Regions from separate parts of the Bradyrhizobium sp. STM 3562 genome, predicted to be linked through region 1. Evidence: predicted binding sites of a transcription regulator. Region 1 holds the regulator's gene; each other region holds the start of a gene.
What was found. Region 1 encodes LexA, which represses DNA repair genes until DNA is damaged. Its sites were predicted from a motif close to TGTTCNNNNTGTGTTCNG; they were not measured.

Region 1 (5,254 bases):
AGATCGCAAGATTCAAGGAGATCCTGAGCGGGCTCCACAACCGGATGACGACCCGGTGGAATTGGGTGACCCTCCGCCCGTCCTTGATCGGAAGCGCCCTCGTCTTTGCCTTTGGCCTCGGCTGGGCATGCGCATCTATGCTCAATTCGAACCCCGATGCGAGCCTGAGCTCGCCGGACCAGAAAGATGCGAGCTTGGCCTCGCTTGACCAGGAAGCGGACGCGTCACCTCGGCGGCCCGGCTCCGAACAAGAAAATGTCCGGCATCATCACCATCGCATTGCAACCGCGGCAACCGCCCCTCCACCAGCGCCTCCTGAGTCAGACAAATCAAAGCCGCCAGCATCAGTCGCAAGCGCGCGCGCAAGCCCTTCGGGCACCGTTCAGATGCGCGCCGAACCGCAGGGCTCGATTTCCCAGAGCACGAGGGAGCGAACATCGCCGGTTCGAGCGTTGCCGGGCTCGAGCGATCCGCCACGGCGGCTTGTGCCGTTCCCCGAGTCGAAACCGACCACCATCGCCGGGTGGAGCGTCCGTGAAGTCCATGGCGACAACGCGGTGCTGGCCGGCCCCGACCGCGTCTGGACCGTGCGAACGGGAGATACCGTGCCAGGGGTAGGCCGGATCGATACGATCGTGCGATGGGGCAATCGTTGGATCGTCGCGACCACCGCGGGACTCATTTCGACCGAATAATCTCGCGCTCGGGACGAGCATGGGCCGTTCCGAGATTTTCTTCAGAAGATCGCGCCAAATGATCCCGAGAGCGCCACTCTTGCCGATCCGCCATTCACGGAGATGATGGTGCCAGCGCACCACCATCGCGGTATCATGCTCTACTTGGACGATACTTGGACGATCGATGGCGGCCTGTTGACCCCGACGAAAAACAAGCGCGCGTCCATCGAAGGCCGGTTCGCGGCAGACATCGAAAAGCTCTGCGCGCCGGTCATCACTTTGAAGGGAGCAACGAGATAGGGGAGCGACGAGATGAGCGATGCTCAGGGTTTCCAGATCGAGGTGCCTCAGGAAATAGTCCAATACTGGGGCTGGTTCTTGGCTTTCGGCATCGGGCTCGTCGTGCTCGGCCTCGCCGCGATCGCCCGATCGTTCAGGGCGACGATCGTGACCATGCTGTTTTTTGGATGGCTGCTGATCATCGCCTCCGCACTGGAGATCGTGCAATCCTTCATGGTGGGGCACTGGGCCGGATTCTTCCATCACCTGTTCGCTGCCGTCCTGTTCGGCGTCGCAGGCCTCCTGCTGATCACCAAGCCTATCATGAGCGCCGAGACATTGACGCTGTTCATGGGCCTGTTCTTTCTGATCGGCGGCATCTTCCAATTCGTGACGGCGCTGGTGCTGGGGTCGGCCGGCTGGGAGTGGCAGGCCCTTGATGGAGGCATCACCTTCGTGCTCGGCATGCTCGTCGTGTCGCAGTGGCCGATCTCGGGTCTTTGGGCCATCGGCCTTTTCCTCGGCATCGATCTGATCTTCTACGGCGCCGCTTGGATCGCGGTCGCGTTGAGCCTGCGCACGGCTTGAGCGATCGATCTCAGTACGGCTTGGCCGGCCCTGCGAGACAGTCGCCGACGTCAACTCCCCAATCGCGCCAACGCCGCCTTAGCGGAATATCTTCGCTAAGGCGGCGTTGGCCTTGCACTGGGCACTGAAATTCCCAGCCGTCGGAAATACTGCACTACGACGCCGCACGCGTTCAATGTTCCATACCCCCACACCGGAATGATACGGAAAAGTCATACCGATCGCGTTCCCGCGGTTAATCGCAGGTATTAGTACCCGATCCCATGGGAATTGTTTGTCTCTGGTTTGGAACAGCCCGGTCGGTTTGCGCGTTTGAGGTGCGTGCCGTGCCAGCCCACGGCTCAAGCGTCCGGGAGGCCCTGACACCTGCAAGGCGTCGGGGCCTTTTCTTGCGCGCTCAGCTTATGCCTCTTCTTCGATCAGCTTACGCCCTGGGTGGACGCATCATAGATCCTGCACCGCTGCTGTTGTTTCGCCGGGCGCGGGCTCATGCACGAGGTGCAACCGCTCCAGCGAATTGCATGCGCAGGCCAAGCGAACGGGCGCCGCCTTTGCCTCGCCGCGCGCTCTCGGCTAGAAGCGACCCGCGATCCCAAATGCGATCGCAGAATCTGGAGTTTTGCCCGTGGCCCTGATGCCGGTTGCCGACGCACTCGCCGCGATCCTCGATGGCGCCAAGCCCTTGCCGGAGGAATCCGTCGCATTGGATCTCGCCTATCACCGCACGCTGGCGCGCGATGTCGTGGCGCTGCGTACGCAGCCGCCGCAAGCGATGTCGGCGATGGACGGCTATGCCGTGCGCGCGGCCGATGCCGCCGAGGTCAACGCAAAGCTCAAGGTGATCGGCGAGGTCGCCGCGGGCCGGCCGTTCGACCGCGCTCTCGGCAAAGGCGAAGCCGCGCGCATTTTCACCGGCGGCGTCATCCCCGAAGGCGCCGATGCCGTGGTGATCCAGGAAGACACGGTTGCCGACGGCGGCGCCATCACAATCAAGGAAGCCGCGATCCTCGGCCGGCATATCCGCCCCGCCGGCGTCGACTTTCGGCAAGGCGACGTCCTGCTCGAGGCGGGAAGCCGTCTGACCGACCGCGATCTCTCGCTCGCCGCCAGCATGAATTATCCGGAACTGCCGGTGCGCGGCCGCCCCAAGGTCGCCCTGCTCGCCACCGGCGACGAATTGGTGATGCCGGGCACCGAGCCGGGTCCGGGCCAGATCGTCTATTCCAATGGCTACGCCCTGCGCGCGCTGATGCGCAGCGAGGGCGCCGAGGTCGTCGATCTCGGCGTCGCCGCTGACACCATGGAGGCGACCGTCGCCGGTATCCGCCGCGCCCGCGATCTGGGCGCCGACATCCTGGTCACCACCGGCGGCGCGTCGGTCGGCGACCACGATCTCGTCAAGAAGGCGCTGGAAGCCGAGCGGGTCAGCATCGCGTTCTGGCAGATCGCCATGCGGCCCGGCAAACCGATGATGCACGGCCGGCTCGGTGCCATGCGCGTCGTCGGCGTCCCCGGCAATCCCGTCTCGTCTTATGTCTGCACCCTGCTGTTCGTGGTGCCGCTAATCCGCGCGCTTTCCGGCCGCAAGACCATCCATCACGCCCGCGAGGCCGCCCTGCTCGGCCGCGACATCGGGCCCAATGACGTGCGCGAGGATTACTTGCGCGCAACGCTCGATGACCGCGCCGAGGGCGCCCCGATCGCAACACCGGTCACCCGGCAGGACTCCTCGCTGCTCAACTATCTCTCGCGCGCCCGGGTACTGGTGATCCGCCCGCCCTTTGCGCCGGCGGCGAAGGCCGGCTCGCCTTGCGAGATCCTGCGGCTGCCGGAATAGCTGCGCTCGATGACTTGCACCATCGTTCCGGGACGATGCGAAGTGTCGAAATCCGCAAATGACGGCGCATGTGGCCGGCATGATTCGGGCGAGATCGGCGGCATCCGCTCGCGCATCGTGCCGTTCGCGCATCTTGCGAGCACGCACGCGAGCGGACTAAGGTTCCGCGCGCGCTTTTCACGCAAACTAATCGCGTTCACCGGAAATTAAGTGGTTGCGGAACACTTATCGAACATATAGTGTCCGTTCATGATTTGTTTCGACGATCTAGGGGGAGCCGACGGCTCCGACATCCCGGAATCGAACGACATCAACCTGGGGATTGGTCGCGATGCTTACGCGCAAACAGTATGAACTTCTGCGTTTCATCAACGAGCGGCTGAAAGAGGCTGGCGTTCCGCCCTCCTTCGACGAGATGAAGGATGCGCTCGATTTGCGCTCGAAGTCGGGAATCCATCGCCTCATCACCGCACTTGAGGAGCGCGGCTTCATTCGTCGCCTGCCGAACCGCGCCCGCGCCATCGAGGTGATCAAGCTGCCCGAACTGTCGCCGGCGACCTCCGGCCGCCGCGGCTTCACGCCCAGCGTCATCGAAGGCAATCTCGGCAAGGGACGCGGCGCGGCCGCCGATGATGGCGAGCGTCCGGTGGCCGTTCCGGTGATGGGCCGCATCGCGGCCGGCACGCCGATCGAGGCGCTGCAGACCCGCAGCCATACGATCAGCGTGCCGCCGGATATGCTCGGCTCCGGCGAGCATTATGCGCTGGAGGTGCGCGGCGACTCCATGGTGGATGCCGGCATTCTCGACGGCGACATGGCGCTGATCCAGCGAAATGAGACCGCCGATACTGGCGACATCGTGGTCGCGCTGATCGACGACGAGGAAGCGACGCTGAAGCGTTTCCGCCGTCGCGGCGCCTCGATCGCGCTGGAACCCGCGAACACCGCCTACGAGGTGCGCATCCTGCCGCCGAACCGCGTCAAGATTCAGGGCAAGCTGGTCGGGCTCTACCGAAAGTACTAAACTGTCTGCGCGCGCCTGACGCACGTGAGGCGCGCGACTGCGATTGCGTTGGCACTGCCGGATGCCGATTCCGGCAGAGTTGGAGTTTGTGCCCCGCCAGCAATGGATGCGATGCACACGTCGAGCGCTGACGCTCAAAGGAAATGCACACAGTCAAACGGATGTGATCGCACTTCGCCATTGCGGGCCGCATAATCGCCCACAAGCCCTCTGAGACTGGAGGGCTCGTCCACTCTGATAGAGGCCTGCGCCTCGAAAGAGCGCGGGTTGACTATCTCAAGCGAGGAGCAATCCGATGTGTGACTATAGCCTGCATGCCGTGGCGTCACGTCCCGCTCAGGTTGGCGAAACGCTGATCACCACGACATTCCGCGGCACCTCGACCCGCGGTTTTGCATCAGAGAGCGATCCGACGGTCGCGGTCTGCATGCTGCCGGGCACCGAGCTCGCCTTCGCCGACAACGTTCGCTATGACAATCGATGGATCTGGACGCGGACCGTCAACTTCCGTGTCGGAAAATTCAACACCATCGATACGCACATTCCCGATCGTCATCATGATGCGATCGAATTTCCGGATGGCAGCCACGTGCTGGTGACCCTGCTCTGCGAGGGCCAGCGGGTAACAGTGCTGCAGTTGCCGGTGACGCACCCTGTCGGCACGCCCGCGCACACCGCGGAGACGACGCCCGCGACGCGGCGGTTGCCGGTCGACTGAGACAGTTAGCGCAATCGATGGTTCCGCCGGTTTTTGCCGGCGGTGCCGCGCGCGTATCGAACGTGATTTTTGAGTGGTTTGTAAACGCGTCCTTGGAGCTGACCTGTGGTCAACAAGATCACGTGGCAGAA
Region 2 (5,254 bases), 3.9 Mb from region 1:
TGATCGCGGGCGTCGGCGAGCGCGCGTTCGGTCTCGGAGCGGTCGGTGACGTCGCGGCCGACGCATTGCAGCTCCGCCGGCCGGCCGGCATCGGCGCGAACGAGGCCTTCGCGCCAGGCGATCCATTTCGGACCCAAGGGCGTTGCGATCTTCTGGTCATGAGTTCGCGTGCCATTCGGCTCCAGCGCGGCCTCGCCCTGCTCGAGAACCGGCAGCGCAAAACGGCTGCCGATCAGCTCCTCGCGCGGTCGGCTCGCAAGTTCGCGGAAGGCGTCATTGGCGAAGGTGATGCACCCGTCCGCATCGCGCATCACGATCAAATCGCCCTGCTGTTCGAACAGATTGCGGGCGCGCTCCTCGGCTTCCTGCAATTCCCAGTTGCGGTCGGCCAGTCTTTCATTGTGCAGGGCGATCTTGCGCAGCTTCTTGCGCAGCCAGCGCAGCCGGATGCTCAGCGTCGCGAGTGCGACGCAGGCGACCGCAAACAGAAAGCTCGCGCCGATCGCAAAGGCGTGCGCGTCATAATATTTCGATCGGCTGCCGTCGATGAATCCATAAGCGCCGCCGAAGACGGCGGAAAAGATCATGAAGGAGCGAACGGAAGAGACGAGCCAACGATGCCGCCGCGCGAAACGGCGCATGCGCAATTTGATCCGGAAAGGTCTTTCCATCGCCGACCACCTTCAGCTCGTGCTGAGCGCGCGCACGCTGCCCCGCATGCGGACGATGCCGGGCCGACGCTTGCAAACTCTTTGAAGCGCGCCCACGTGGCGCAGCCCGATGCGAACAGGGTTGATGAAGGGTTAAGGACGACTTCAGAACGCGGCGGCAAGGCGCGGACGTTCCCCGTGCGCGCCGACGATCAGCGCGGCGGCCTCGCGAAGGGTGAAGTGTCTGGATCTGACGAAGATGCGATAGTCGGCCGGGCCGTCATGTGAAAGGTAGATCACGGGAGCGGAGGTCGAGGGCTGCGCGGACAGCGCGACAAATTGCGTCGCCGCGGTTGCTTTGCAGGTGTTCTCCTGCCCGTCATCGACATCGTCGATTACGGCGAAGTCGGCGTTGGCCGCGCTGTCGGTCACTGCGACCCGCACGGTTGCAAGCGAGGGATCGTCGGTGAAGCTGACATGGAGGTCGGCGTGCCAGGGCGCGGATCCGATCTCGAGCGTCGTCGCGCCGACGGCAATGCAGGGACGCGGACGCTCGAATGCTTGCACACCGGCCAGTATTGCACCCGCGATCAAAGGAACCACTGCGACCAGGACCGTGAAACGCAACTTGAAACGCAACATCGGGGCACTCACTCGACCAAGGCCGCAAAGGGCGCGCGGCTTATGGTTGGCGGAGCGTAAAGAAAACTCGTTACCGGCTGGTTGATGCGCGACGTGGCCCGTAAACGTCGCTCACGCGGCGTGCCTGACGTCCTCGGCCAATGCCCGATAGGACAGCGCTTCGGCGAGATGCAGTCGGCCGATCTTATCCGCGCCGTCGAGATCGGCGAGCGTTCGCGCAACCCGGAGCACGCGATGATAGCCGCGCGCCGACAGGCGCATGGTTTCGGCGGCATCGCGCAGCAGCTTCTGTCCTTGCGCGTCCGCCTGCGCGACCTCTTCCAGCAGCGAGGCCGGCGCCTCCGCATTGGTGCGGATCTGCGGCAGACCGGCCGACGCATAGCGGGCGCGCTGGATGTCGCGCGCGGCGGAAACGCGGGCGGCGACTTCGGCCGAGCCTTCCGCCGGCGGCGGCAGAATCAGGTCGGCCGCGGTCACCGCCGGCACCTCGATGCGCAGGTCGATGCGGTCCATCAACGGCCCCGAAATGCGCATCTGATAATCGGCAGTGCAGCGGTCGATCTGCGCGCGCTTGCAGGAATAGCCGGGCTCGAAGGCGCGGCCGCAGCGGCACGGGTTCATCGCGGCAACGAGCATGAAACGCGCAGGATAGGTCACGCGGTGATTGGCGCGCGAGACCGAGACCTCGCCGTTCTCCAGCGGCTGGCGCAGCGAATCCAAGACGCGCGGGTCGAACTCCGGCAGCTCATCCAGGAACAGCACGCCCTGATGGGCGAGCGAGATCTCGCCGGGCCTTGCGCGCACGCCACCGCCGGTCAGCGCCGCCATGCTGGCGGAATGATGGGGGCTGCGGAACGGCCGCCGCGAGGTCAGCGCCCCGCCCTGGATTTCGCCGGCGACGGAGGCGATCATCGATACTTCCAACAGTTCAGAGGGCGTCAGCGGCGGCAGGATCGAGGGAAGCCGCGCCGCCAGCATCGATTTGCCGGCGCCGGGCGCGCCGATCATCAGCAGATGGTGGCCTCCGGCCGCCGCGATCTCGAGCGCACGCTTGGCGCTTTCTTGGCCCTTGATGTCCCGGAGGTCGAGCGAGGAGACCGTCTCTTCATGGATTTTGGGCTGCGGCCGCGACAGGACCTGGGTGCCCTTGAAGTGGTTGGCGATCTGAATCAGGGAATTGGCGGCGATGATCTGGATGTCCGGACTGGCCCAGGCCGCCTCCGCGCCGCAAGCCGAGGGGCAAATCAGCCCTTCCTCGCGTGCGTTCGCACCGATGGCAGCCGGCAGCACGCCCGCGACCGCGGCGATCGAGCCGTCTAGCCCGAGCTCGCCGAGCACGGTGAAGCCGTTCAAGGCATCCGGCGGGATCGCCCCGATCGCCGCCATCAGCCCGAGCGCGATCGGCAGGTCGTAATGGCTGCCTTCCTTCGGGAGATCGGCGGGCGCGAGATTGACGGTGATTCGCCGCGCCGGCAGCGCGAGGCCCGAAGCGATCAGGGCCGAGCGCACCCGCTCGCGCGCCTCCGAGACCGCCTTGTCGGGCAGACCAACGATCGTGAAAGCCGGAAGGCCAGGCGCGACCTGCACCTGCACGTCGACCGCCCGGGCCTCGATGCCTTCAAAGGCAACCGTTGAAACGCGTTGGACCATGCCGCCCCCGCCCCGCCGCCACTTTCTTCGCGATTCAAGGTAGCGGAAAACCGCTCACCTGGCAAGAACATTACGGGAACACTGAAGCCGTGCGGGCCAGGGAAGAAGCCGCGCCTCTGCGCAAGCGAGGCGAGCGGACGGGAGGCGGCCAGTGCCGCCCCCGTCGCGGCCTGTTCAAAGCAGCATCTGCATCGGTTGCGGGATGTAGTGGAAGCCTTCGCCGCTTTTCACGACATGGCCGAGGCCCGGCCATGGGTAATGATAGGACATGACCATGATCTTGTTGGCCGCCAGCATGTCCAGCATCCTCACCCGGCTTTCCGCCGCCTGCTTCGGGTCCGTGTCATAGGAAAACTCCATGCGCGGCCTTTCCATCAGCAGGATCTGGTGGTGCGTGAGATCGCCGAGGAACGCGAACGACTTGTCGCCTGACGAGATCATGAAGATGTGGTGGCCGACAGTGTGTCCCGGCGCGGCGAGTGCCTGGATGCCCGGCAGGAATTCCTGGCCGTCCCTATAGAACACCAGGCGGTCGCGCACGGGCAGCAGGTTCTTGCGCGCATGCACGATGAACTCCTTGAGCGGCCCGCTCATCCGGCCTTCGTCGGTCCAGTAATCGTAATCGCTTTGCGCGATGTAGTACTGGGCGTTCGGGAACAGCACCTTGCCGCTCCCATCGACCACACCGCCGATGTGATCGATATGGGCGTGGGTGAACACGACGGCGTCGATGTCCTCCGGCTTGAGGCCGGCCTCCGCCATGCTCTTCTGCTGCCGCCCCGTGGTCGGACCAAAGGTTTTGGCCGTTCCCATCCCGGTGTCGAACAGCACGAGCTTGTCGCCCGTGTTCACGATCGGCGAGTTCTGCTCGAGCACGATGTTGTCGGGGCTGAGCAAGTTGTCCGTCAGCATCTTCTTGATTTCGTCGTCGGACGCGCCGGTGAAGGTGCCTTTGGGATTGCCGAGCGGTAGTGGCCCATCCGACACCACCGTCACCTCCGCATCGCCGAGCATGAAGCGATGGAAACAGGGCGACTGGGTGCCAAGCTTGGGCTCGCGCGCCAATGCATTGCCGGAGAACAGGGTCGTTGCGCTAAGACCCGCGGTGAGTGCGAGCAAGGATCGCCGTGAAACAGGATATGTCATGCGTCTTCCTCCACATTTTATGACGTTCTTGAGCGATGACGTCGTGTCCGGACGGACCTACCCGTCCAGATTGTGGAGGCTGAAACCGCTTTGGGGCCTTTGGAGGGCGTCTCGAAAGCGGCGCGATCAGGCTTTTGTGTTTGCGCGCTTGGCCTCGATGACGTCCCAGATCTTGGCGGCGATGTCCGGGCCGCCGAGCTTCGCCACGGCACGAATGCCGGTTGGCGAGGTGACGTTGATCTCGGTGAGATAGCCGTCGATCACGTCGATGCCCACGAACAGAAGACCGCGTTCGCGCAGCGCCGGTCCTATAGTGGTGCAGATTTCGCGTTCACGGTCAGTGAGATCGGTGGCCGTCGCCGCGCCACCGCGCACCATGTTGGAGCGCAGATCGTCCGTGGCCGGCACGCGGTTGACAGCGCCGGCGAATTCTCCATCCACCAGGATGATGCGCTTGTCGCCTTTCTTCACCTCAGGCAGGAAACGCTGGATCACCCAGGGCTCCCTGAACGTCACGGAGAACATGTCGTAGAGCGAGCCGAAATTCATGTCCTGCGGCATGATGCGGAACACCGCGGCGCCGCCAAAGCCATGCAACGGTTTCATGACGACCGGGCCATGGGTGTCGCGGAACGCATTGATCTCGTCGAGATCGCGCGAGATCAACGTCGGCGGCATTAATTGCGGGAAATCCATCACGAACAGTTTTTCCGGCGCGTTCCGCACGGCCACGGGATCGTTGACCACCAGTGTCCGGGGCTGCAGCCGCTCGAGGAAATGCGTCGACGTGATGTAGGCGAGGTCGAAGGGCGGGTCCTGCCTGAGCAGGACGACGTCGAATGCGTTGAGCGGCTCGCGCCGGGGCTCGCCGAGAGTGAAGTGATTGCCGGGCTCATCGCGCACGGCCAGGACCTGGACCGGGGCGACCAGCTCATCGCCCAAGAGCGAGAGCTTGTCGGGGGTGTAATACGAGAGCGCATGGCCGCGCTTTTGCGCCTCCAGCAGCAACGCAAAGGTCGAATCGCCGCGGATATTGATGCGCGCGATAGGATCCATCTGGACGGCGACGTTCAATTTCATTGGCGGGGTCCGTGAGCTCGAGAGGAGGATGTCTTTTTAGGGGCTGGCGTCGAATGCTGCTAGCACATGGCGCGGCAAATGCCGCG
Region 3 (5,254 bases), 99 kb from region 1:
CTCCGCGGTGCCTTGACGATATCTTCCGGCGGGCCCCAGGCGACGATTTCGCCGCCGCCGTCGCCGCCTTCGGGGCCGAGGTCGATCACCCAATCGGCGGTTTTGATGACTTCGAGATTGTGCTCGATGACCACGACCGTGTTGCCTTGCGCGACCAGTTCGTGCAGCACTTCGAGCAGCTTCTTGACGTCGTGGAAGTGCAGGCCCGTGGTCGGCTCGTCCAGAATGTAGAGCGTGCGGCCCGTCGCGCGCTTGGAGAGTTCTTTCGCGAGCTTGACGCGTTGGGCCTCACCGCCTGAGAGCGTGGTGGCCTGCTGGCCGACATGGATGTAGTCGAGGCCGACGCGGTGCAGGGTCCGGAAGGTGTCGCGCACGCGCGGGACCGCCTTGAAGAACTCGGCGGCTTCTTCAACGGTCATGTCAAGCACGTCGGCAATCGACTTGCCCTTGAACAGCACCTCCAGCGTCTCGCGGTTGTAGCGCTTGCCCTTGCAGACGTCACAGGTGACGTAGACGTCGGGCAAAAAGTGCATCTCGATCTTGATGACGCCGTCGCCTTGGCAGGCCTCGCAGCGGCCGCCCTTGACGTTGAAGGAGAAGCGCCCGGGCTCATAACCGCGCGCCTTCGCCTCGGGTAGGCCGGCAAACCATTCGCGGATCGGCGTGAAGGCGCCGGTATAGGTTGCGGGGTTGGAGCGCGGCGTGCGGCCGATCGGCGACTGGTCTATGTCGATGATCTTGTCGATATGCTCCAGCCCCTCGATGCGGTCGTGCGGCGCAGCGCCCTCGCTCGCATTGTTGAGCTTGCGGGCGATCGCCTTGTAGAGCGTGTCGATCAAAAGCGTCGACTTGCCGCCGCCGGAAACGCCGGTGATGCAGGTGAACAGCCCCAGCGGAATCTCCGCGGTGACGTTCTTCAAATTGTTGCCGCGCGCGTTCACCACCTTGATGGTGCGGCGATGGTTGGGCGGCCGCCGCTCCGGCACTGCCACGAACTGTTCGCCGGTGAGATATTTGCCGGTCAGCGACTTCGGATTGCGCATGATCTCAGCCGGCGTGCCTTGTGCGACGATGTTGCCGCCATGCATGCCGGCGCCCGGGCCGATGTCGAGCACGTGGTCCGCGAGGCGGATGGCGTCCTCGTCATGCTCGACCACGATCACGGTGTTGCCGAGGTCGCGCAGGCGTTTCAGCGTATCGAGCAGGCGCGCATTGTCGCGCTGGTGCAGCCCGATCGAGGGCTCGTCCAGCACATAGAGCACGCCTGTCAGCCCCGAACCGATCTGTGAGGCCAGCCGAATGCGCTGGCTTTCGCCGCCGGACAGCGTGCCGGAGGAGCGCGACAGCGTCAGGTAATTGAGGCCGACGTCGATCAGAAACGTGAGGCGTTCACGGATCTCCTTCAGGACGCGCGTGGCGATCTCGTTTTGCTGCGCGTTCAGCGCGGCCGGCACGTCCTCGAACCATTCGGCAGCGCGCTTGACCGAGAACTCGGAGATCTCGCCGATATGCTTGCCGCCAACCTTGACGCACAAAGCCTCGGGCTTCAGGCGATAGCCATTGCAGGCTTCACACGGCACATCGGCAAAATACTTTGCCAGCTCTTCGCGCGCCCACTCGCTCTCGGTCTCGCGATAGCGGCGGTTGATGTTGGTGATCACGCCCTCGAACGGCTTCTTGGTGTCGTAGGAGCGCACGCCGTCCTCGTAGGAGAATTTGATCTCGTCGTCGCCGGAGCCGTGCAGCAGCGCGTTCTGCACCTTCTTCGGCAGCTCCTTCCACTTGGTGTCGAGCGTGAACTTGTAGTGCTTGCCGAGCGCGGTCAGCGTCTGGATGTAATAGGGCGAAGACGATTTGGCCCAGGGCGCGATCGCGCCCTTGCGAAGCGTGAGCTCCTTGTCCGGGATCACGAGGTCTTCGTCGACGTGCTGCTCGACACCGAGCCCGCCGCAGGCCGGGCAGGCGCCATAGGGGTTGTTGAAGGAGAACAGCCGCGGCTCGATCTCGGGAATGGTGAAGCCGGAAACGGGGCAGGCGAACTTTTCCGAGAACAGGATGCGCTCGGGCCCGCTCTTGTCGTGGATCTTTGCGGTCTTCTTCTTCTCTTCGACCGGCGCCGCCGGCGCGTCGGCATATTCGATGACCGCGAGGCCTTCGGCGAGCTTCAGCGCGGTTTCAAAGCTCTCCGCGAGGCGCTGGCCGATGTCGGGGCGCACCACGATGCGGTCGACCACGACGTCGATGTCGTGCGGGAATTTCTTATCCAGGTTCGGCGCCTCGGCGAGCTCATAGAAGGTGCCGTCGATCTTGACGCGCTGGAAACCCTTTTTGAGGTATTCGGCGAGTTCCTTCTTGTACTCGCCCTTGCGGCCACGCACGACCGGCGCGAGCAGATAGAGCCGCGTGCCCTCCGGCAGCGCCAGCACGCGGTCGACCATTTGCGATACGGTCTGGCTTTCGATCGGCAGGCCGGTGGCCGGCGAATAGGGCACGCCGACGCGCGCCCAGAGCAGGCGCATGTAGTCGTAGATCTCCGTGACGGTGCCGACGGTGGAGCGCGGATTCTTCGAGGTGGTCTTCTGTTCGATCGAGATCGCAGGCGACAGGCCGTCGATCTGGTCGACGTCGGGCTTCTGCATCATCTCCAGGAATTGCCGCGCATAGGCCGACAGCGATTCCACGTAGCGGCGCTGGCCCTCGGCATAGATGGTGTCGAACGCGAGGGAGGATTTGCCGGAGCCGGAGAGGCCGGTGAACACGACGAGCTTGTCGCGCGGGATCTCGACGTCGATGTTTTTCAGGTTGTGCTCGCGCGCGCCGCGGATGGTGATTGCGCGTAAGGAGCTCGCATTCTGTTGCCGTCGCGCTTTGAGGATTTCATCCATGGTGGCAATTCCGGGCGCGTGAGCAGCGCAGGTTCAAGGCGCGCCTCGCTGCGTGAGCCGAGATCTGACGCCGATGGGTGAAGCTCGGAACATAGGAAGAACGACAAGGAATTTCCAGTGCCGTGTGCAGACCATCAACGGTTTCCACGTTTCCGTAAAGGGCAATGGCGGCAGCCGGCAGCAGGAACGCGCGCAAACAAAAAGGCCGGCGCGTGGCCGGCCTTTCCCATTCAGAAGCTTGCGAGGATCAGTAGCGCGCGACCACCGGACCGCCGAAGGTGTAGTTCACGCGGACCGTGCCCATGTCGACATCCTGCTTGATGCTGTCGGTGCGGGTGTTGATACCAAGGAGCACGGGCGAATTGAAGTTGATGCTGCTGCTGCCCATGAACAGGTGGTTGTATTCGACGCCAACGGACCAGCCCGGCGCGAAGCCAATCTCGATGCCGGTTCCGACAGCGCCGCCCCAGCGGGTCTCGCTGGCCTGATCGAACACAACGCCGCCCGACAGGCCGTTGTACTTGTTGTTGGTCACGGCAGCGCCGCCCTTCACGTACCAGAGCACGTTGTTCCAGGCATAGCCGACCTGACCGGTGAAGAGGCCAATCGCATCGATCTTGGTCTGGTTGACCAGGGGCGCAAAAGCAGCGGGCGAACTCACATTCGATCCCTTCAGGTCCGCCCAGTCGCCCTGAGCTTCCACGCCGAAGACCCAGCTCGCCGCCTGCCACCGGTAGCCGATCTGACCGCCAACGAGACCGCCGGTCGCATCATGGCAGCCTTCGCGGGTCACGGGCACAGCGACGCCGGCGATGGCGGTCGTGTCCCAGCAATTGTGGCTCGAGGCGCCGCCGCCGTTGATGCCGATGTAGAAGCCGCCCCAATTGTAAACGGGCGCCAGCGCGGGCGCCTTGGTGTAGGGACGCGCAGCCAGGTCCGCCGCAACGGCCGGGGCAATCCCCATAGCCGCCAAACTCACGCCGACCAGCAAAGCCTTTTTCATTTTCTTCTCCAATCCATTTTCTTAAGGCCACCGGCCGCAACCAGCAGCGGAATCAATTGAACCGCAGCAAGCTATAGCGAAGCGGATTGCAAAATGCCGTCACCAAAAAAACGCAGGTGTTTCACAAATGCACAGTGGTTAAGCGCTGGTTGATGAGAATCCGGGCTGGCTCGATCGGACTGTTGCGGACAGGCAACAAAAAGGCCGGCAAAAAGCCGGCCTTTTTAGAGCAATTTAGTCGAACTGTCGGCGAGGATCAGTACCTTCCGACGACAGGACCGCCCCAGCGGTAGTTCACCCGGACGGTTGCCATGTCGACGTCCTGCTTGATGCTATCGGTGCGCGAGAACGCGCCGGCAGGAGCCGTGAGCGTAAAGGTCTGGCGGCCCATGAAGAGATGGTCGTATTCGACGCCAACCGACCAGTTCGGTGCGAAGCCGACCTCAACGCCGGTTCCGATCGCGCCGCCCCAACGGGCCTCGTCAGCCCGGTCGAACACCGTGCCAGTCGCAGTCAGGAGGCCTTGGTACTTATTGTGGGTCACGGCGGCGCCGCCCTTCACGTACCAGAGCACATTGCTCCAGGCGTAGCCGACCTGGCCGGTGATCAAACCGACAGCATCGACCTTGGTCTGGTTCGTGGCGGCAAACCCGAAGATCGGTGAGGCGACGCTGACGTTCGATCCCTTGAAGTCGGCCCAGTCACCCTGGCCCTCGACGCCGAACACCCAGTTGGCCGCCTGCCAGCGATAGCCGATCTGGCCGCCGACCATGCCGCCGCTGGCGTCATGACAGCCTTCCGAAACGGTCGGAACGGTCGCGCCTGCGGGGGTCGCGGTGTTGGTCCAGCAATTGTGGCTCCAGCCACCACCGCCGTTGATGCCGATGTAAAAGCCGCTCCAATCATAGATCGCGGCCACCATCGGGGGAGCCTTGGTGTAGGGCCGTGCGGCAAGATCCGCTGCGCTCGCCGGAGCCGCAGCGCTCAATGCGATCAACCCGACCGCACCCAGCAAAATCCCTTTCATCGTACCGTCCCCGGACCCTACGCTTCCCTAAGTTCCCCAGAAGCGCCCTCAAATAGCAGTCGCGACCGCCCATGCGATCCAAACTCAGCCGGTATATATCCCTATTGAACCGGAAATGCCGTCTCTGAAATGCAACACTCGGTGGAGAACTGCGCAGTGGCTAAGCTAATGGACATCCATGGTTTTTCGGTGCCTTGCGCGGCATGCGGAGGGTGGCTGCCGGCCGTTTGGGGGAAGGCTCTTCGAGAAGGCGGACGCGGACCGCATTGGGGTCCCGTTTCCTGGAACAAAACTGGAACATGGCCTGCGGCGGTGCTATATATGGGGATAAATTCAGGA

Region 2: the regulator LexA is predicted to act here: its motif matches at 3,006-3,023, upstream of P6U23_RS00835 (YifB family Mg chelatase-like AAA ATPase).
Region 3: the regulator LexA is predicted to act here: its motif matches at 2,971-2,988, upstream of uvrA (excinuclease ABC subunit UvrA).

What each region holds. Positions count from the first base shown of each region.
Region 1 is NZ_CP120694.1:4,710,086-4,715,339, forward strand. Features, by position in the region: gene P6U23_RS21885 (hypothetical protein) at 387-695, shown strand; gene P6U23_RS21890 (HdeD family acid-resistance protein) at 990-1,544, shown strand; gene glp (gephyrin-like molybdotransferase Glp) at 2,170-3,381, shown strand; gene lexA (transcriptional repressor LexA) at 3,713-4,405, shown strand; gene P6U23_RS21905 (hypothetical protein) at 4,701-5,123, shown strand.
Region 2 is NZ_CP120694.1:176,238-181,491, reverse strand. Features, by position in the region: gene P6U23_RS00845 (ATP-binding protein) at 1-671, opposite strand, end outside; gene P6U23_RS00840 (hypothetical protein) at 816-1,292, opposite strand; gene P6U23_RS00835 (YifB family Mg chelatase-like AAA ATPase) at 1,404-2,942, opposite strand; gene P6U23_RS00830 (MBL fold metallo-hydrolase) at 3,117-4,088, opposite strand; gene gshB (glutathione synthase) at 4,215-5,168, opposite strand; gene P6U23_RS00820 (YraN family protein) at 5,205-5,254, opposite strand, start outside.
Region 3 is NZ_CP120694.1:4,610,643-4,615,896, reverse strand. Features, by position in the region: gene uvrA (excinuclease ABC subunit UvrA) at 1-2,885, opposite strand, end outside; gene P6U23_RS21415 (outer membrane protein) at 3,133-3,888, opposite strand; gene P6U23_RS21410 (outer membrane protein) at 4,145-4,915, opposite strand.